Regions from separate parts of the Robertmurraya mangrovi genome, predicted to be linked through region 2. Evidence: riboswitches for the same ligand, from Rfam matches in the RefSeq annotation. Region 2 holds a riboswitch; the other holds the start of a gene.
What was found. Region 2 has a riboswitch for cobalamin ahead of SM124_RS21105 (ABC transporter substrate-binding protein). Riboswitches for the same ligand answer to the same signal wherever they lie in the genome.
Positions count from the first base shown of each region.

Region 1 (10,454 bases), on a different contig from region 2:
TTTCCTTCTCCGTTAGTACAATAACTAAAAATGCTGAATTACCTTATCGATAAACGAACCCTTTATCTTTTAGTCAATCTACCAAACCCTTTAAGGAACTTTTGTGCTTTTTTATCATTTTTATTTCATAGTAATTTTGTCCATTCAGAATTTGTCCTTTGTACATAACATGTTACTAGTCCTAATAAGAGGAGGTGAATTTTATGTCATATCAAACGCAAGGTGGGGGAATGGGTAATAATTTTGCTTTGATTGTTGTTCTATTTATCCTATTAATTATCATTGGAGCTACGTTTATGGGTGGAGGATACTAATTCCAAAACCCAAACTCTTAGCGAATTCAACCATCCTTATCAACCTCCTATAAAGAAAGTACGAGCGCCAGTGCTTTCTTTTCCTATTCTGTCATGCATCGTCATACTTACCCTCTGTGGAACTAAACATTCTAATGTTCGAATTTCCAATTTATCCCACTAACACCAAAAGCTTTACCCTTTGATGTTTTTATGGTTGGTATTGCTTATATGCTTTTATATCAATACTTTAATTCATGGAAAAAATATATGATAGCTTTAGTTATAATGGCTTTACATATGCTTTTATTGGCGAACCGTTAAGCATGCTTTAAATTTGGTTCATTATATAAGATGGAAATATATCTACTCCTTTGTGTATTACATTATCTTAGGGTTAGTAATTAAAATAAATGTTAACAATTGCAGAAATAACTACTCAATTAAACAGCCTCTTTAGGTCAGGATTTTATCTGGCCTAATTTATTTATTCTAAGTTACCCAATCTACCACCCCAAACAAAAAGCCAGCAAAAAACATTGCTGACTTAATCGATATAGATTATTCTTCCATCCCATGCTGATTAAACTAAGTCTTTTATTTCATTAACTGATCTCTATCAGCTGCATGAGGTGGTCTTTCCAACCACGCATGCTTAATTAAAAGATTTAAGCCGTCCTCTGCGTAGAGTCCAATCTCACCTTGTAATCGAACATAAACAGCAGCTATATCACGTCTTGGACTAGCAGAAATTGCCGTTCCGTAGTTACCCATACCAGCAGCAGTCATCAAGGATATTTGAAACAACATTAATTTATCGGAAAAAGGAGATTCCGTTGTGTCCTGAACTTGTGCATCCCAGGTTACAGGTGCAGGAAGGTCATCTTCATGTAAGGATTTACTGAATACTTCTATTTGTTCTTTTGAAATTTCTTTTCCCCTTTTGAAATAATCTCGGACATCCTTAGATTTCGCAACTTGAGCGAAACCAGTTATAACTGCTGTACCCATATGGTTTGTTTGAATATTAGAAAACAAGTGAGTGATTTCTGCTGCTGTCAGCGGTCGTTGTTCACCCCACCAACCCGCTAAAAAATGTTGTTTTTCAACCATATCCACTTCTTGGAGATAGGGAATATATGGAGACCGAACTTCTATTCCTTTTTTAAGAAGTAGGTCTGTTGTTTCATTAAATAATTCCATTGTTGAAGAGATACAAGACATAAAGTGTTACCTAATGTCATTTCGAAAGGTATGTGGCAAAATGGCACCGTATGTAACTAAAGCCCCTTTCGTCATATGTTTAGTATAGATTAAAAAGAATTCATCAGAAAATAGCCTTGGAGCATCTACATTTACATCGTTTTCAGTAAACCCCAGAGGGATAGCATGTTTTTCTTCCTTAAATATTTTTGTAACCACTTGTACATGCTGTTGAGATAAATCTAAGGCATGCTCTAAGATCTGTTTGATTTCCTCATCTTCAACTTTAGCTAAATAATACTTATATACGCATACAAACATAGAATCTGCTATATAATTTGCCCACAAACCACCTAATTCAGATGAAGTTAAACGAATATGATGAGCTTCCATAATAATACCTCCAGTTATATTCCTGTAGATATTATCCCCATAAAAAGATACTTAATAAGAAGTTTTTCTCAAATTTAACTATCAATTTAAAATTTGTTTTTCATTTCCATTTACGAAAAATGGATAATTCTATTCCGACAATACCTTGTTATAGATCACTTCCACTAAGCTTTTACACCGCTTGAAATCTTGTTGTTGAGGAACTAACTCCACTTTTAAAGTAGCTGCTAGATTTGTCTGTACATATAACATATCTCGAAACTGATCAACTGCTCCACAATAAATGGGATAAAAACTATCGCCAGTCCCAAAGACAGCTGTTATCAGTGATTTGTTATTTAAGGCTTCTAATGCCCGGTATAGTTTGCGCATTTCCTTTGGGATCTCTCCGTTCCCCCATGTATAAGTACCAATGATCATTACATCAACATCACTCAAGATACTTAGGGGAAATTGTTCAATCTTGTAAATGACCGTTTCAAAAGGATGCATTTGAAACGAGTGATAAATATAGTTGGCTAATTCTTCGGTATTCCCTGTAACAGAAGCATAAACAATAACAACCTTCTTTTTATAACTCGTCAAATCCATTGGATTCTGTTACCTTTGTATAGGTTCTAGACTTTTGTTCAAAAAAGTCTGACTTTGTATCATTAATCATCTCATCACTAAATACTTGAATCCAAGGCATCGGATTCTTTCTTTCCTCGTAAAGGTTCTCAAGGCCAAGCTGTCTAAGACGCTTATTGGCTAGGTACTCCAAATACCCTTTAAACTCTGGCAAATCGATCCCACTAATATTTTCGAAAATATGATCAGCCCATTCTTTTTCGAGCTGGGTTGCTTGCTCAATGGAATGGTAAATATAATCAATATTCTCTTTTGTGTGAAGAGAAGGATTTTCCGTTAATAAAATTCGAATAAATTGGGACATAAAATAAGCATGCTGCATTTCATCTCGTTGAATATAGCTAATCATCGTACTGGTTTTTAACATTTTTTGTTGCCTCGCTAAATGATAGAAAAAAGCAAACCCCGCATAAAAATAGATTCCTTCTAAATTGATAGAGTTTATCGCTAGAGCTAATAAGGTTCGTGGAGTTGGATTTTCCCTGAATTGTTCATAGGCATCTAATATTAGTTGATTCCTTTTCATAATGATTGGGTCCGTCTTTGCTTCATTAAATCTAGCGTTTTGTTCTTGTAACGGAATCAATGAACTTAAAATGTACGAATAGGATTCATTGTGAACGGCTTCCTGTTGAGAGATGACGGCAAAAATGGCTTTAAAACTCGAATCCGTTACATAATCCATGACTTGACTCATGGTGGGAGTTTGTAAGCTATCTAAACAAGCTAGCTGTGTATTAATTTTTAAAAAGGCATTTTGTTCCTCATCACTTAGATGACCCCATTGTTTAATATCATCTTGCATATTAATTTCTTTGGCTATCCAGAAGTTTGATAATAAAGTTTGGTACAAATCATACATTTGTGGATAAGCAATATCATTCCAGTTTAATAAACCAGAGGACTTTCCATTAATAATACCTGTTGATTTGTTTGGATGCTCTGGGTTTAATAATTTAACTTTCTTTATCGGTTCATTTTGAGTAAGCATGTTGGATTCCCCCTAATTAACTATGACAAGCTTCGCATTCATTTAGTTCACCCTGAGACGTACTTCTAACATAGTAAGTGGTTTTTAAGCCCTGTTTCCAAGCTACTAGATGTAAGCTTAATAGTTCCTTAGCTTTGATATCATGTCGAACATACAAATTAAAACTAATTCCTTGGTCAATATGTCTTTGACGGGCAGCATTTTGCTTGATGCTCCAATGCTGATCTAAAAAATGCCTCGTTTTTCTGTAATAATCGTAAGTATGATGGTTTAGGTCAGGTGCCGTAACTTTAAATTTAAAATTCTTCTTCTCCTCTGCATATTCCACCGCATAAAGTGGATCAATTCCATCCGTAGAACCTCCGATCTTAGCTGTAGATGAGTTCGGTGCAATCGCCATCATCCAACCATTTCTAACCCCGTGTTCAGAAACGTCCTTCTGTAATTTCTCCCAGCGTTCAGACGTATAGTTCTTTTGCCCAAAATATTCACCCGTTTGCCACTGGGAACCTCTGAAGGATGGATATGCTCCCTTTTCCTTAGCCAGTTCCATGGACGAATGAATCGTATAAAAGGCAATATCCTCGTATAATTCATCAGCAAATTTAATAGCCTCTTCCGATTCCCAATGAATGCCCTCTAATGCTAATAGATGATGCCAACCAAAGGTACCTAGACCCACCGCTCGATATTTTTTATTCGTCGCCTCCGCTTGTCCAACCGAAAGAGTGTTCAAGTCTATTACATTATCAAGCATCCTCATTTGAATAGGTATTAATCTTGGTAACACATTGGCCCTAAATGCACTTGCTAGGTTAATAGATGAGAGATTACAAACAACGAAGTCCCCAGGTTTACGAACGATTACGATGTTTCCCTCTTCATCCTGATATTCTTTTATAATGGTGGTTGCTGACATATTTTGAGTAATTTCTGTACAAAGGTTACTACAGAAAATCGCGGTACGTCCTTTACCTAACACATGTTTATTCGGATTCTTCCGGTTTACTTCATCACGGTAAAACATATAAGGGGTACCTGTTTCTAATTGGGAAACCATGATTCGTGCCATAATATCCATTGCTCGATAGGTTTTTCCTGGAAGGAGAGGATGAGAAACGGCTTCCCAATACTTCTGAGTGAAATATTTTTCATCACTTTCATCATAAAAATCTTCCAAGCCCAGTGAATTTCCATTTTCATCTTTCCAGCCCATGATTTGTTTCACTTCATAGGGGCAAAACGTATGCCACTCGCCAATACTTCTACCAGATTCATCTGTCTCTCCTAATGCTTCCATAAATAAATCAGGTATTGCAACACCAGTAAATATATCGTGTGCTTTTCTTCTCTCATCCCCATTATTGGTTTTTAAGTCTAAAAATCCGTTCATGATATCCTTGTGAAAAACATCTAAATAAACAGCGATGGCCCCTTGTCGTTGCCCTAATTGATCCACACTTACAGCCGTGTTATTGATTTGACGAATCCAAGGTACGATTCCAGAAGAATTGCCTTTATATTTTTTAATATCTGATCCTAGAGCACGGACCTTACCATAATACACACCTAAACCGCCGCCATCCTTGCTAAGTCTTGCAACATCCCAGTTATTCAAGTAGATACTGTCTAGGGAGTCATCTACCGTATCAATAAAACAGGATGAAAGCTGTCCCACTCGTTTTCCTGCATTGGCTAGAGTAGGTGTGGCAACCGTCATATGTAAATTACTTAGTGCCCAATAGGCCTCTTTAATATAGGAAAGCCGCTTTTCTTTCACTTCATTCTTCATTAGGAACATAGCAATAATCATAAAACGTTCTTGTGGTAATTCATAAATATTCCCATCAAAATCCTTCGCGAGATATCGATCTGCTAATAAAAATAGTCCAATATATTGAAATAAATAGTCTTTTTCAGGATCAATAAGGCTGCCTAATTCGTCTATTTCTTCCTTTGAGTACGAGTGCAGTAAATCTTCATTATAAATTCCTAACTCTACTAATTGACTGATTAGTAAATAAAAGGAACCATACTTCTGATTCACATCATATCCCCTTACTCTAGCCACATCTTGGTACAATTTATATAAGTACATTTGTGCAGCTAAAAATGTCCAATTGGGTTCATCTATAGACACTTTGTTTAAGGCAAAATGAAGCGCTTCTTCTCTTTGACTTTCTTCATCTAAACCTGAAATTCTTTTTAATAAGTTACTAGTGTCTAAATGATAAATTTGAGTGACCTCTTGAATGATTGTTTCAATCTGATTCAACATTTGTGTTTTCATCTATTTAAAACTCCTCTACTGGATTGGCTATTTTCAGTCTTCTCTCTCTTCTTTGTTTCGCATGTAACAAGAACTTTTTTTCTTCTTCCGTTTCCGGTTCAACTCCTGGTACAGGCACTGGCTTCCCCTCTTCATTTATAGCGACCATGGTCAAAATGGAAGTAGTCGTTAATGTTCTTTCACCCGATTCATATTTTTCACACTCTACTTTTACAAAAACCTCCATAGAAGTTCTCCCTGTAGAGATGACAAAACCTTCTAGAGTTAAAATATCTCCTACTTTTGCAGAACTTAGAAAATTGACCGTATCGATAGAAGCTGTTACAACTACTTTTTTGCTATGTTTCATGGCTGCTATGGCAGCTATTTCATCTATATAAGATAAAACCGTCCCTCCAAAAATCGTTCCCATGTGATTGGTATCAGGGGGTAATACCAGCTTTGTTTGAATGGTTCGTGAGACATTCGTTGATAATTTGTTCATAACATTCCTTCTTTCCTACTATTTAACATTTATTTGAAACACAAAAAATCCATTACTTCTTGAGTAATGGATTTATCAGTAGAATTACATGATTATATTAACGTAGGAAAAAACAGTCGTTTCATTTGCCCACCATTAATACACCCTCATTCTACCTTCCCAACTCCCGAAGAAGATAATACGATATAAAAATGGCAGGTCTCCTGACTTATGCTTCACCCTACTATAAGTCCTTCCCATCATATGACAGTGGATGTACTTATTTCGTCAGCATTTACAGTTGCGGGGACAGTTCTGGATTTTGACCAGATTCCCTATTAAGTATTAATAACACCATTTTTACTGGCAATACACAATATGTAGTTGTCTTTAAAAATACAATACAATATATTGATAGTCTAGTATAGATTTCCTCATTTGGCAACAGCAAATATTTTATGCCCAACCATTAGAAAATGGCTGAGCAAGAGATTCTTCCCGAATTTTACATTTTAAATCATCGTTTAAAATTATCATTTCCGCAATATCTTCTCCATCGCTTTTCCTTTTGCTAACTCGTCAATCAGCTTATCCAAATAGCGAATTTCTCGCATAGTAGCCTCTTCAATGTCTTCTATTCGGACACCGCAAATGACTCCTTTAATCAAAACACGCGAAGGATTGAGTTCGGGAGCTTCCGCAAAGAAAGTCTCAAAGTCTGTCTTTTTTTCCAATAGCGTTTCTAACTCTTCCTGGCTATATCCTGTCAACCAACGGATGATTTCATCCACTTCTATTTTCGTACGTCCTTTTTTCTCCGCCTTTGTAATATAGTGGGGATAGACACTTGCGAAACTCATCGTATATATCTTATGTTTGGACATGATCTATTCTCCTTAATATACTTTTCTGTATTATAGTTAGAATTATGGTGAAGTTCAATGAGTGGCAATTAATGATTAGCTTTATTCTCGTTTTCCTTTTGAGTATAATTACTGAAACAAACCGAACAACCAAACGATTAAATACATAGGAATGGCAACAATAATACCCCCTGCAAGTAAATAACCTACAGATTGTATGATAAATTTAATAATATCATAGATAGCTCCTGCTAAGTCATCAACAAACCTGACCACTAATGAACCCTCCCCCACCTCTAATATGTAAATCAATAATAACATTGTTTTCCTTGGAAAAAATCAAAACGCAAGGTCTCACATTAACAATGTCTCTTAAATTAAACAGCGCCTATAAACCAATAAAGTACCCACTATTTAAGTATGCTATTTAATATTGGTGGAGAAAGAATTAATACTACGGAACAAATGTTTAGCATTCTAGAAAGTTTTTTAGGGAGTTTTTCCTTTCCTTTACCTTTATACCAACCAGAAAACTGCCATCGATTTCTGTAAAGCACAAAAAGGAATAAATAAATCCCAAGACTAGCAGTCCATCCATATTGCTCCATATTTATATCAAATTCTGAGTATAACGTTCCCAATACATAGGCTAAAATACTACCAAGAAATAAAAATATCAAAATAATACGAGCCAGCTCTAGTAATACCCTCAAATCAAAAACCCCCCTATTGAAAATAGTTTTAAACCTTCTGCTCGTTGTATTTAGTTTAAATTGACTTATTCTCTTTAGTCCATCCTACTATAACAATACGGATTATATAAGTGATTATCAATACGATTATAATTAAATTCGAGTATCTAATCATTCCTGTAATGGAATAAGCAAGTGTATATAACGTTAGGAAAAACATTGGTAAAATATTAAAAATGAACTGTACCCATTTACTTGTAAAATAAGTGACTATTAATGCAATGACAATTCCCAAAATACTAATTATCGTTAAAGGAAGTAAGTAAATCTCTTGAAGATCAAATTGAAATAAATAAATTATATATATGAATAACAACACACTTGCTAAGATTATGCGAATCCATTTATTAATCTTTAATCAACTCTTTCTCACTCCCTACCTTACTTAAGCGTTAAAACAAAGTACCGCTCCTAAAATAAATTCTACCATAATAATACAACCCTGAATGAACCAAACTGGTTTGTTAGTCGAATAAGAAAAAAAGTTGCAGATCAACATTTGACCCGCAACTCATGCTACTTGTATTCACAAACCAATTTACTAAAATGACCTGTTCATTCAAGAGGATATCACTCCATCAATCCGTCACCTAATAAATACAAATACCCTATTGAACTCTAATAACAATCTTCCCCTTTGTACGTCCGCTTTCTATGTGTCGGTGTGCCTCAACAATCTGTTCCAAAGGAAAACATTTCTCAATAACAGGTTTTAATTTTTCTTCCTCTACAAGACCACTTAAGAAATCCAAATCTCCATCGTTTGGCTCCGTAAAATGGATCTTTGCTTTTTTGCGCTTAATTAATGAACCTATCAACAATTGAGCTGGGTGGTATTTAGGGTAAAATAAGTGTTCGGTAATATAAACTCCTTTCTCACTTAGAGAGTTTAAACAACTGAAAAAGGTTCGCTTACCAACGGCATCCAGAATGATATCGTACTTATTTCCATTATCCGTGAAGTCTTCCTTCGTATAATCAATCACATCATGTGCCCCAAGCTTCTTAACCCAACCAAGATTGGATGTACTACAAACAGCCGTTACCTCAGCCCCAAAATAATTGGCAAGTTGAACAGCAAAATGCCCTACTCCACCAGATGCCCCGTATATTAAGACTTTTTGTCCTTCTTTTACCTTTGCAACATCTCTCAATGCTTGTAACGCCGTTTGAGCAGCACACGGTATAGCGGCTGCCTCCTCAAAAGTTAAGTTTTTCGGCATATGACTTAAGAAATTCTCACGTGGAGACACATATTCAGAATGAGATCCGAAGCAACTACCAAAAACGTGATCACCCACCTTAAATTTACGAACATTTTCACCGACAGCCTCAATAGTACCCGCAACATCAATGCCTAGTATGGAATTTTTGGGTTTTGTTAGTCCATTACCCACCCTTGTTGGTAAATAGCCCTTTCGATACAAATAGTCTAATGTATTGACGGATGCACTGTGTACACGAATCAACACCCTATCTTGTTCTATGATGGAGGGCTGTTCGACTTCCTTTATACCCATAACTTCAGGGGGACCATAAGTACGATAAACTGCTGCTTTCACCCGCATACCTCCGTAAACAATCTATTTTCTTTGTATAGAAAAACTACCTATAGAAAAAGGTGAAGCGCATCTAAACAAACAGCTAGGAATTATGTAGTTGTATTTAATCTAATACTAGTCACTAGATGATAATATGTTTAATTTTATATATTCTTCTTATTAGCTTTTATACCGCTCTGAAAATATAAAATATTTACGGGGAAGAATTCAATTAAAAAGATCATCTCCCTCCTAGAAAATTTCTCTTTCAACCACTAAGTAAAAGAAACAACTAGCTTTTGTATAAACGAACCCTCTTCACTCAATAATTAAAATAATTGACAATTGATCAGTATGTTTATATTATATGTTTAAACATTTAAACATTTAAACATTTAATCGTTTTATAAAATATATAAACATAAAGGTAGGTTTTTTATATAAAAAAAACAGCTGTTGTAACAGGAGCATCTAGTGGTTTAGGTTTAGAATTTGTTAAATTATTTGCTAATGATGGGTATAACCTAGTGGTAATCGCTCGAAATGAAGAAAAACTTCAAGAATTAAAAAGAACTTATCCAAATATTACTGTTACTGTTATTTCAAAGGATTTAAGCAAGCCTAATGGGATCAAGGAAGTAGTTGATGTAATAAGAACACAAAAGATTACAGTGGATGTCTTGGTTAATAATGCTGGATTCGGGCTGTTAGGGGCCTTTGAGGATCTAAGTATTGAGGAGCAATTAAATATGATACAACTTAATATTTCTTCTTTAACCGAGTTAACCTATCATTTGCTTCCCGATTTGAAGAAAACTTCTGGAAAAATATTGAATATTGCTAGTACAGCTGCATTCCAACCAGGACCGAATATGGCCGTATATTACGCAACAAAAGCATTTGTTCTATCCTTTTCTGAAGCATTAGCAGAAGAGTTAAGAGAAGTTGCCATTACGGTAACCACTCTTTGCCCAGGTGCAACGAAGACAAACTTTAGCTCCGTTGCAAAAGTTGAAAACACAAAAATGTTTAGCA
Region 1 covers NZ_JAXOFX010000009.1:132,536-142,989, forward strand. The annotation lists gene SM124_RS14610 (YjcZ family sporulation protein) at 204-314, shown strand; gene SM124_RS14615 (DUF3231 family protein) at 891-1,517, opposite strand; gene SM124_RS14620 (DUF3231 family protein) at 1,524-1,889, opposite strand; gene SM124_RS14625 (flavodoxin domain-containing protein) at 2,019-2,480, opposite strand; gene SM124_RS14630 (ribonucleotide-diphosphate reductase subunit beta) at 2,461-3,510, opposite strand; gene SM124_RS14635 (ribonucleoside-diphosphate reductase subunit alpha) at 3,527-5,800, opposite strand; gene SM124_RS14640 (acyl-CoA thioesterase) at 5,805-6,284, opposite strand; cobalamin riboswitch at 6,461-6,637, opposite strand; gene SM124_RS14645 (DUF2200 domain-containing protein) at 6,797-7,147, opposite strand; gene SM124_RS14650 (hypothetical protein) at 7,256-7,402, opposite strand; gene SM124_RS14655 (hypothetical protein) at 7,537-7,839, opposite strand; gene SM124_RS14660 (NAD(P)-dependent alcohol dehydrogenase) at 8,487-9,440, opposite strand; gene SM124_RS14665 (SDR family NAD(P)-dependent oxidoreductase) at 9,860-10,454, shown strand, end outside.
Region 1: another riboswitch for cobalamin. It lies ahead of SM124_RS14640 (acyl-CoA thioesterase); the one in region 2 lies ahead of SM124_RS21105 (ABC transporter substrate-binding protein).

Region 2 (10,454 bases):
CCCGTTAAAATCCAGTCTTGTACTTCTAATTGAAACTTCTCATCCCAATCCTGATGACGAGTAAAAAATTCATTATTTAATAGGGTTGTTAAGCAATCCAACAAGATGATGTCTTTATTCGAAAATTTAGGCGCAAGGTTTCCAACATTATGGGACTGTTCCCATGTATTCCAGTCTAATTCGCTATTTGTTCTTTCTTGTTGATGTCTAACGATTCTTTTTGCCATCTCCGAATCAGAGTTTACTCCTGTAGCTATATAATGTAGAGACCCCTCGGTTCTGATTGATTCCATTTCCGCTAGCCTTTCTGCAAAACTACTTTTTCCACTTCTTACACCGCCCGTAACAAAGACTAGTCTAGATGTATTCGCCACTCTTGAAGCACCTCCATGAGCTGGTCATTTTCTTCCGTACTCTTAATGGCAAAACGTAACCAACTTCCTTCTAATCCAGGAAAATTAAAGGTGTGTCTTGGAATGATTCCTTTTTGAAGTAAAAAAGTAAATAGTTGAAATGAATCTTCTGTCTTTGCATCACGTAATAAATAAAAATTCACCTGTGATGGAGACACAATAAAATTTTCTTTTTCAAAAAAAGAAAATAACCTCTTCCTCTCTCGTTGAATGTAATTCTGTGTATTAATGATAAATGCCTCATCCTCTAAGCATGCTTCCCCAGCTAGCATAGCAATGGTGTTTACACTCCAGTGGGATTGATAAGTAGTGATTTGTTCAACTACACTCTCTGTAGCCATCACATAACCAAGTCTTAATCCTGGTATGGAAAACATTTTAGTCATTGAACGCAAGATGATTAAGTTTGAATATTGCTTAATCAAACTAGTAATTGATTTGTAATCTACTAAAAAATCATAGAAAGCTTCATCTAAAATCAGTTGGCAATCGTTTTTGTCACATAGTTTAAGGATATCTATAATCTGGCTCTTTGAATAAACAACACCTGTTGGATTATTGGGGTTACATAAGAACATTGCATCAGCTGTCCTTAATTCCTCTTTTAACAACTCTAAATCAACCATCCAGTCCTGTTGATGGTTCACCTGAAGATAACGGACTTCACAACCATTGGCCTTACAAGCTTTTTCATACTCAGAAAAAGTCGGTTGAATAATAAGAACTCTCTTCCCAGTTAACATTCTAGCTATAAGTGTAATTATCTCTGCCCCTCCATTACCGATAAGAACTTGAGTGGATAGAAGGTTTTCTTTCTCAGCAATATTTTCTTTTAGCCTAGTAGAATATGGGTCAGGATAAACATTAATTTTATGTATAAATTCATTCCACTGTTTTGTTAATGATTCCGGTGGCCCCAAAGGGTTAATATTGGCGCTAAAGTCGATATACCTTTTGGGTAAGGGAAGACCCATGGCTTCAAATAAATACTGAGGATTCGATCCATGAGATGGCCATTTCAAACAAAACCCCTCCAATCCATAAAGTGAATAAAAATAGTAAAACGGTTCGAGTTAATATTTGATTTGTTTTTAAAATATGATCCTTAGCTAACGGCACAATAGGATCTCCCATCTTGGCTCTGTTGGATATTACTCCTTTGTAATAGTTAATTCCTCCGAGCTGAATACCTAATATAGCAGCAACTGCCGCCTCTCCCCAACCACTATTCGGACTTGGATGCCTTTTAGCATCACGAAATAAAAGAGTCCACACAGCTCTGTAATTTGATTGCTCAGGCCTCGTACTAAGAAGCATTAGTACACCCGTGATTCGACTAGGAATCCAATTGACTACATCGTCGAGTTTGGCTGATGCCCATCCAAATTCTCGGTATCGTTCGCTCATATTTCCAACCATTGAATCACATGTATTGATTGATCGATAGACCATGGCAAGTGGTGCTCCACCAATCAATGCCCAAAATAACGGAGCTGTGACACCATCGCTTGTATTTTCGGCTACTGTCTCTACCGTCCCTCTAACAACCTCTTTCTCATCAAGCTTTTCCGTATCTCTTCCGACAATATAGGAAAGCTTCAATCTTGCTTCCTTCATATCACCCTTTTTCAATGGATGATAAACTTCTAGGGCAGCCTCCTTCAAGCTCTTTTGAGCAATGGTAGTAGCAATGATTAATCCTTCTACTAAAACTCCTAGAACAGGATGAATAGAATAAAAAGCTGCTGTAATGGCAGTAACCACTAGAAAAACGGTCACTAAAACAAAAAGGAGCATAAGAACTCCTTTAAACTTTTTTGAGTAACCGCTATTTAGTTTCTTTTCTAGCTTTGAAATTAGAGAACCGATCCACCTAACCGGATGGGGCCATGTTGGTGGATCACCTATAATGGAGTCTATGATATAAGCCACGCTAATCGCTAATAAGTGATACGTAATCATTCTTGAATCCTCTTTACATATTTTCCAATTGCCTCTGTTGTACATTCATACACACCTTTACTAATTAATTTCCCTAAAGGTGTGATGGTTCCTGCAAATTCTAAGCTTTTTCCACTTTGTGTAGCCGCAATTAGGATACTGTCCGTAGATGTCCCTGTTGCTAATGTACCGGTCATCCGGTCTATTACCATTTGGTCTTGGAGAGATTTCACTTTTGCTTCTGTGGCCGTCATAATCCCTTGTATAAAAGCTTCCTCTGTAATATTTCCATTGATAAATACCCATGTATTAATGGTCCCTGGAACCATTTCAAATGAATGAGAATCACTTTTAGAAGCATCAACAGCATTCCCTACTCCCGCTGTCACAACCACAAATACTGAAAAATCTTTTTCTGTATATAAACGATACGATACATCTTCCAGTCGAACGGCTGTCATCATTCCTACTGACTCGTTAGGATCAAATCCATGAGATCTTATATACTCAGCCATTTCTTTTCGATGATCGCTACAATCATAATTTTTGTCCACATGACGGTTAATAAAAGTTTCGTACCAACCCATCCCAGCACCAACTACTCCTGAAGACATCGTTCTTAAAGGGACTGATGACTGTAATACAATGTGGTCCTTACTAAGGCTAAGCATGTTGGGGTTGATTATAGGATCTTTTTTCTCGAGCTCATTCTGCCATTCTGGAAGAAGAACCATTTGCGGAACAGGTACTTTAGGATGTGGATGCTTTTTGATTTCAGTTTGATAAACTTCTTTAATTCGTTCTTCTTTCAATACTTCATTAGGGGTACCACGTTTATTAATGGCCCCTTCATTTAGTAAAAGTAATTGGTCACAATAAAGCCCTGCCAAATTCAAATCGTGAAATATGGATATGACCGTTAAACTACGTTCGTTTGTCCATTTCTTTAATAAATCTAGTAATTCCTTTTGATAAGATAAATCTAAATGATTCGTTGGTTCATCTAGCAATAAGATTTCAGGCTCTTGGGCTAAAGCTTGCGCAAGATAGACTCTTTGTCTCTCGCCTCCAGACAGCTGCTGAATATCACGATGGGAAAAATCGGCTACACCCGTTTGTACCATCACCTGCTGGACGATTCTCTCATCCTCTTTTGACCATCCTTGAAACCAGCCATCTAGATGGGCATATCGACCAAGTGAGACCGTTTCTTTTACTGTATAAGAAAAGGCTTGAGAAGAATGCTGTGGCAAAACGGCTACCATTTTAGCTAGTTGTTTTGGTGTAAATTTAGATAGCAATTGACCATTTACCGATATGCTACCTTCTTGAATAGGAAGAATTCCGCTAATCATTTTCAATAAAGTGGTTTTCCCGCTCCCGTTTGGTCCTAGGATACCGAAGAGTTCTCCTTTTCCTACTTCAAATGATATATTCCGTAGTATGGACTCTCCTGTATAACCTCCACACACTTGTTGAACATTCAGCATCTACGAACCACTTCTTTCTGCTCGTTTTCTTTGTAATAAAATCATTGCAAAAACAGGGGCACCTATTAGAGCAGTAATGACTCCTATCGGAAGCTCGGTCGGCGCAATGATGGTTCTCGATACAAGGTCTGCTAATATAAGAAAGGCACTTCCCGTTAGTATCGATAACGGGAGTAGATGCTTATGATCCGGTCCCCAAAGTAAACGAGAAAGGTGAGGAATAACTAGGCCAACAAAACCAATCGTTCCAGAAACTGCAACGGCAGCACCGGTTAAAATAGAACCTGCCGTTAGTATAATCATTTTTCTTCTCTGAACGTTTACTCCTAAATGGTGTGCCCTCTCTTCTCCAAATGACATCGCATTTAGCTCTCTGCCATTTAACATTAAGATAAAAGATCCTAAAATAAAGAAAGGCAAAATAATTTTAATGTATGCCCACCCACGCATGGACACACTTCCTAATAGCCAGTTAATAATTTGTCTTAATTCATCACCAGTTAACGCAATCATTAGAGAGATAAGTGCACCTAAAAACGAACTAAATATAATTCCTGTTAATATAATCGTTTCCACCCTCATGGAACGCTCAATTTTTTGCGCAAATGTCAGTACAACAAAAATAGTAAGAAATGAAAATAATATACTTAATAATGGTAAGGTAAAGGAACCGACAAATGGGATAGAAATTTGAAAAAACAGTGTTAAGACGGCACCTACAGAGGCGCCTGATGAAACCCCTAATGTGTAGGGGTCTGCAAGTGGATTCCTTAATAGACCTTGAAAGGCCGCCCCCGCTATTGCGAGAGCCGCCCCTACAAGACCCGCTAATATAACACGGGGCAAACGTATGTTCATCACTATATTTGTGTGCATTTGATCAATCTGATTAACAGATATAAACGGAAACACTTTTGATCCTATTATTTGTACAATACTAAGTATTGGAACAGATACCGTCCCAATTGATATTCCTAGAAGCATAGCAAAACAAAGAAACGCTCCCGCAACGAAGTAAGCAATAAGCTTTTTATTTAAATACTTCTGGGTAAACTGCCTTTGCAATTGCCTCTACTCCTTCTACAAGTCTTGGACCTGAGCGACTTGTCATGTCAGAATCTACATCAAAAATTTGTTTTTCTTTTACAGCTGTTACATTTCCCCAACCCTCACGACTCAATACTTGACCAACTGGATCCTCGGAGTAATAACCATAAGTTGTAAGAACGACATCCGGGTTGCGCTCAATCATAGCTTCTTGGTCAATTTTTACCCAACCTTCAAGGTCACTAGCTGCATTTTCTGCGCCTACCATCGTTAGCATTTCATCCATAAACGTATTTTTTCCTGGAGTGTAAATATCCGGAGCTGGAGAAACTTCTACAAAAACGACTTTCTTTTCTTTAATGGAAGCAGCTTTTGTTTTGATTTCATCTATCTTTGCTTTCATATTAGCAACAATTTTCTCCGCTTCTTCTTTCTCACCAGTTACTGTGCCAATTACTTGGATCGTTTCATACACTTCATCAAAGTTTGCAGCATTTTGTACAACAAAGACTGTAATTCCAGCATCTCTTAATTGCTGAAGTCCTTCTGTAGAATTATGTGCGCTTGAAGCATGTGCTAATACTAAATCAGGATTTAAGGAAATAATTTTTTCTAAATTAAATTCCATTCCACCAATTTTCTCTTTTGTTGTTGCTTCTTCAGGATAATTATCGAAATCGGAGACTCCTACAATTTCTTTATTTAAGCCTAGGGCAAAAGCAATTTCGGTATTACTTGGGATTAATGATACAATCTTTTCTGGTTTAGCCTCTATCACTACATCATTGTCTAGAGCATCTTTAATCGTAACTGGAAATTCAGCCTCTACCTTTTCTTCTGTAGCTGGCTTACTCTCTTCTTTAATTTCTTTAGTTTCCCCACAGCCAGCTAGAACTCCTAGCGAAAGTAACACTAAAAATAAAACTGAGTAAAACTTTTTCATTTTAATAGCCTCCTAGTATTTGCCTATGAAAATAGGCTTTTGCGGTTGGTGATGTTTTTTAGTTGGTTAAGCTTTATGACAACAAAAAAACATCCCCTACATGGAGATGTTGGTGTTGTATGGGAAGACCTATTATTAATTAAATTCAAAGTCTGGCCATACACCTTCCTATCCTCGTAGGTTTTTTGGTGCAGCAAAATTAGGCAGGTCTCCTGACTCATGATCATTGCTTGCTGAACCTTCCCATACAATTTCGTACAGTGGATAATCAGCTTACTCCCATTTACAGTGGCGGGACCGTGTTGGATTTACACCAACTTCCCTTTTAAGTCTTCATAAACATTCATTTTTCATATCAAAAAACGAATGGAAGACACCTAACTTTAAAACGTATATGAAGTTTTTATATCACTATGAAAGATTATACACCATTCACTCGTGCCAATTGCAACCATTTTCTGATAAATTTCTACAATTTTCTTCAATTTATGTATACTTTATTAAACAAATTGTTCTTCAGGATAGACCTCCAGTTTATTACCTAAGCCAATACCATCCAAAGATAAAAAACAAGAACGCCCGATCATTTTCACTCCACTCTTATAGGCATTAGCAAATGCTTCAGCAAATAAGGGGTCAATGTGAGAGGCGGTTGTAACTTGGTCTAAATCCTCTCTTTGAGCGACAAAGAGAATCGCTGTTTCATATAAATTTCCATGTGCAATCTCGGATAATTCTTTTACGTGTTTCGTCCCTCTAGCGGTTACAGCATCAGGAAATCTTCCCACCCTATCATCAGCCAAAGTCACACTCTTTACTTCAAGCAATAATTCCCTTCCTACGTTGTTTTCCAAAAGGAAATCCCATCTTGAAACTCCTAATTTATATTCTGACTTCTTATAGTTCCATCCGTTCAGTTCCTCGATGGCATTTTGCTTAAGTGCTCGTTCAATTAATCGATTCGGATAAGTTGTATTAATGGAGACGAATCCACCCGGTATTAACGGGTTTTCACAGAGAACCGCCGTCCATCTTGTCTTGCGTTTTGGATTATCATTTTCTAGTAGCCAAACAACAGTTCCCGGTTGTAATAGCTCTTTTAGTCGACCTGGGTCAGCCAAATGTACGATTACTTGTTCATTCCCTTCTTCTAAAACACAATGAAGAATAAACCGATTCGGCCTCTCTAGAAAAATGGACTTTTTTAAAGGTTTAGGAAAAAGTATTTTAATCTGTTCCACTATTCATCACACCTTGTTTTTGAGGATAAATATAAGAAGCTTGGCCATAAACAGCCAAGCCTTAATTGGAGTAGGATCTCCACTCACGTAACTTTTTATCAAAGACTAATTTGATATCACACTTGCCTTTTACCACTTTTTCATACTCATCATACATATCATCCATGTTATTATAGTCACCTATTACCCAAATAGGAATTTCTATTTTAGCACGATTTTGAGTCATATCTTGCAGAGAGATGACCATACCTTCTTTCATTAATGATCGCATATTTAAAAGAAAGTCCATTGGGAGAGAAGGGAAAATCCGCTTTTTCTTTAATCCAAAAAGATTCTTTTCTACCTTTTTTTCTGATAGCTTATCTGCGACTACATCCCCAACCATTCGGTAGAAATCTGTCATGTTGCGGTAGTATACTTTATTCCACCAACCATCGTCATGAGCAAGATAGACAAATCGATTTCTAAGATGGTTATAAAAAGGCTGTTTTAAATGATCCTTAATATGCCCTAAGTACAAAATTTCTGCCAACTCTTGTCCAGGTAGTTCATCAAGCCCTTCTACTTCTTCAAAATCAATCCAACAAAAGTCTCCGTATCCATAGACATCGTCTTGAATTAACTTTTTAAATCTTTCATTAGGTACATACTCTAACAAGGTATGCATATTAAAATCCCCATCATCAAATTGATGTTTCAGTAATAATACATGATTCATCAAATCAGAGAGAGATCTAGCAAATTCCGCAAACTCAATCCCATATGACATAACATATTGGTCTTTTTCATTAAGATGAATATAAATGATTTCCCGGACTAAATGGTTGTTTCTTTTCAACTGACTAAACCCCCGTACAAAATTAGCGATGTTTGGTTTCAAATAGACTAGGCTTTAAACACATTAAACTGACTTGTAGCAATTCATTTTTCATCACGTACATAAGCCCAGAATAATATTAATTTATATTATCAGAAAGTAAGGAAGAAATCTTATTTTATGTAAAATATTCATGAGCCATTCATGGCACCTCTATATATAGACGAACATATACTATTAATAGTTTCAAAATCTATTAACTCGAATATAATTGGAAAACTTTTTTTATGTTAAACAGATAAATTTTACATAACATCCATTTCAATTAGTCAATATTTTTCTTATAATTAACATGCCTTTAAAATGATAAGATATGTTTCATGCACGTTATCAATCAGGTTTCCTGTGAAAGGAGTGTGGCTACATGATTAAAAATATGACAGAAGATCAAATCACACTTTATATTATCAAAGCCTTGAAAGAGAATAGACATAAGGAATTTGAAGCCATGATTGACGAGCTTCAACCTTATGATATAGCAAAAATTTATGAGGAATTACCTCTTAAACATAAAAAACGTTTTTTATTATATTTGAATATTGATTCTCTTGCTGACCTCATGCAAGAACTAACCAAGGAAGATCAACTTGATGTCTTAAATAAACTGGGGATTGAAAAATCAGCAAAAGTATTAGATGAAATGGACAATGATGACTTAGCCTCTTTACTTGATGATTTATCGCCTGAAAAAATCACCATTCTTCTATCAAAAATGAAGAAAGAAGAGTCGGATATTGTTCAAGACATCATGAACTATCCTGCTGAAACGGCCGGTCGATTAATGACCAATCGTTTCGTATGGATTCGAGATTACTATTCTACAAGAGAAGCGGTAGCTAAACTAAAAACCTTTGCTGATTTTGCTGAAACCATTAATTACTTGTATGTTGTTGATCAAAACCGCCAACTTGTTGGGGTTGTTTCATACCGCGATCTTTTAATGGCTGAACCAACTGAACTCATCCGCAATATTATGTATGAGCGTGTTATTTCCGCTCACGTTGAAACAGACCAGGAGGAAGTGGCTCGTCTTATCGAGAGGTATGACTTCTTAGCGATTCCTGTTGTTGATGAGGATAAGACTTTAGTCGGTATTATCACAGTCGATGATGTGATTGACATCGTGATTAAGGAAGCAAACGAAGATATTGAAAAGTTATCCGCTTCTGGTAAATCCATTGATTTCGACACACCTGCCTTTGTAGCAGCATATCGGCGGCTACCATGGCTCATTCTTCTTCTATTTATTGGACTAATTTCAGGAAGTATTATCAGTGGATATGAAGAAACGCTTGAAAAGGTAGTTGCACTTGCCTTTTTTATGCCGATGATTGCAGGCATGACAGGTAATACTGGAACACAATCATTAGCTGTTGTTGTCCGTGGATTAGTTTCTAACGATATTGATAAAAATGTCGTGAGTCGTCTCGTATTACGAGAAACTGGAGTGGGAATTTTAATTGGATTAACATGTGGAGTGCTAATCTCTATCATCGCATACGTTTGGCGAGGAGATCCGATATTAGGACTAGTCGTCGGTGCATCTCTATTATTAACTTTAATCATTGGGACTCTTGCTGGTACAGTGATCCCTTTAATTTTATACCGATTCAATATTGACCCTGCCATTGCTTCCGGTCCGCTTATCACAACATTAAACGATATCTTTTCATTAGTAACTTATTTTGGTATTGCAACTATGTTCATTCAATATTTAATGTGATTGTCTAAGGTTGGCTTTCGTATAAGTCAACCTTTTTCCTTTTCCTTTAATGAAACTAAACATAATTTTGATTCGTCTCTTATATGTATATCTAGTGTGTAATCGTTTGAGTTTGCACCAAAATTTTCAACAGGTATGTTGTAAGGGTATATTTTCTTTGTTAGGATGAATTTGTAAATAAAAAGAGACTAGAGACTAGGTGTTTTAATGGAGAAACAAAAGAGAGTGTCAGAAAGATTTGATTGGACATTATGTTTAATCCTCTTCTTATTATTTTTAGTTAGCTGTGTAGCTATTTATAGTGCACAAACAACAGCACAGTATAATGAAAACTATTTTTTTAGACAAATATTTTGGTATGGTGTTGGAGCGGGGATCGTAGCATTTGTTATGTATTTCGATAGCGATCAGTTTAAAAAATTGTCATGGTTACTATACGGTTTTGGTGTATTCCTATTAATTGCATTAATATTAGCCCCTGAGAGTATCGCTCCCTATCGTAATGGTGCAAAAAACTGGTTTTTAATTCCCAAAGTCGGAACCATTCAGCCCTCTGAGTTCGTTAAAATATTTTTAATTTTAGCATTAAGTAAGGCAATCACTTCACATTATGAGAAATACATCAATAAAACACTAAAAACAGATTTCTATTTATTTATAAAGCTAGGGGTAATCACTATTGTTCCTTTAGGATTAATATTGAAGGAAGACTTAGGAACTGCACTCGTAGTTATTGCTATTTTTACAGGAATAATTTTAGTTTCCGGAATCTCGTGGAA
Region 2 covers NZ_JAXOFX010000021.1:50,279-60,732, reverse strand. The annotation lists gene SM124_RS21130 (bifunctional adenosylcobinamide kinase/adenosylcobinamide-phosphate guanylyltransferase) at 1-374, opposite strand, end outside; gene cobD (threonine-phosphate decarboxylase CobD) at 353-1,435, opposite strand; gene cbiB (adenosylcobinamide-phosphate synthase CbiB) at 1,392-2,375, opposite strand; gene SM124_RS21115 (heme ABC transporter ATP-binding protein) at 2,372-3,844, opposite strand; gene SM124_RS21110 (FecCD family ABC transporter permease) at 3,845-4,909, opposite strand; gene SM124_RS21105 (ABC transporter substrate-binding protein) at 4,875-5,834, opposite strand; cobalamin riboswitch at 6,020-6,230, opposite strand; gene sfsA (DNA/RNA nuclease SfsA) at 6,335-7,075, opposite strand; gene SM124_RS21095 (hypothetical protein) at 7,137-7,913, opposite strand; gene mgtE (magnesium transporter) at 8,317-9,675, shown strand; gene SM124_RS21085 (FtsW/RodA/SpoVE family cell cycle protein) at 9,883-10,454, shown strand, end outside.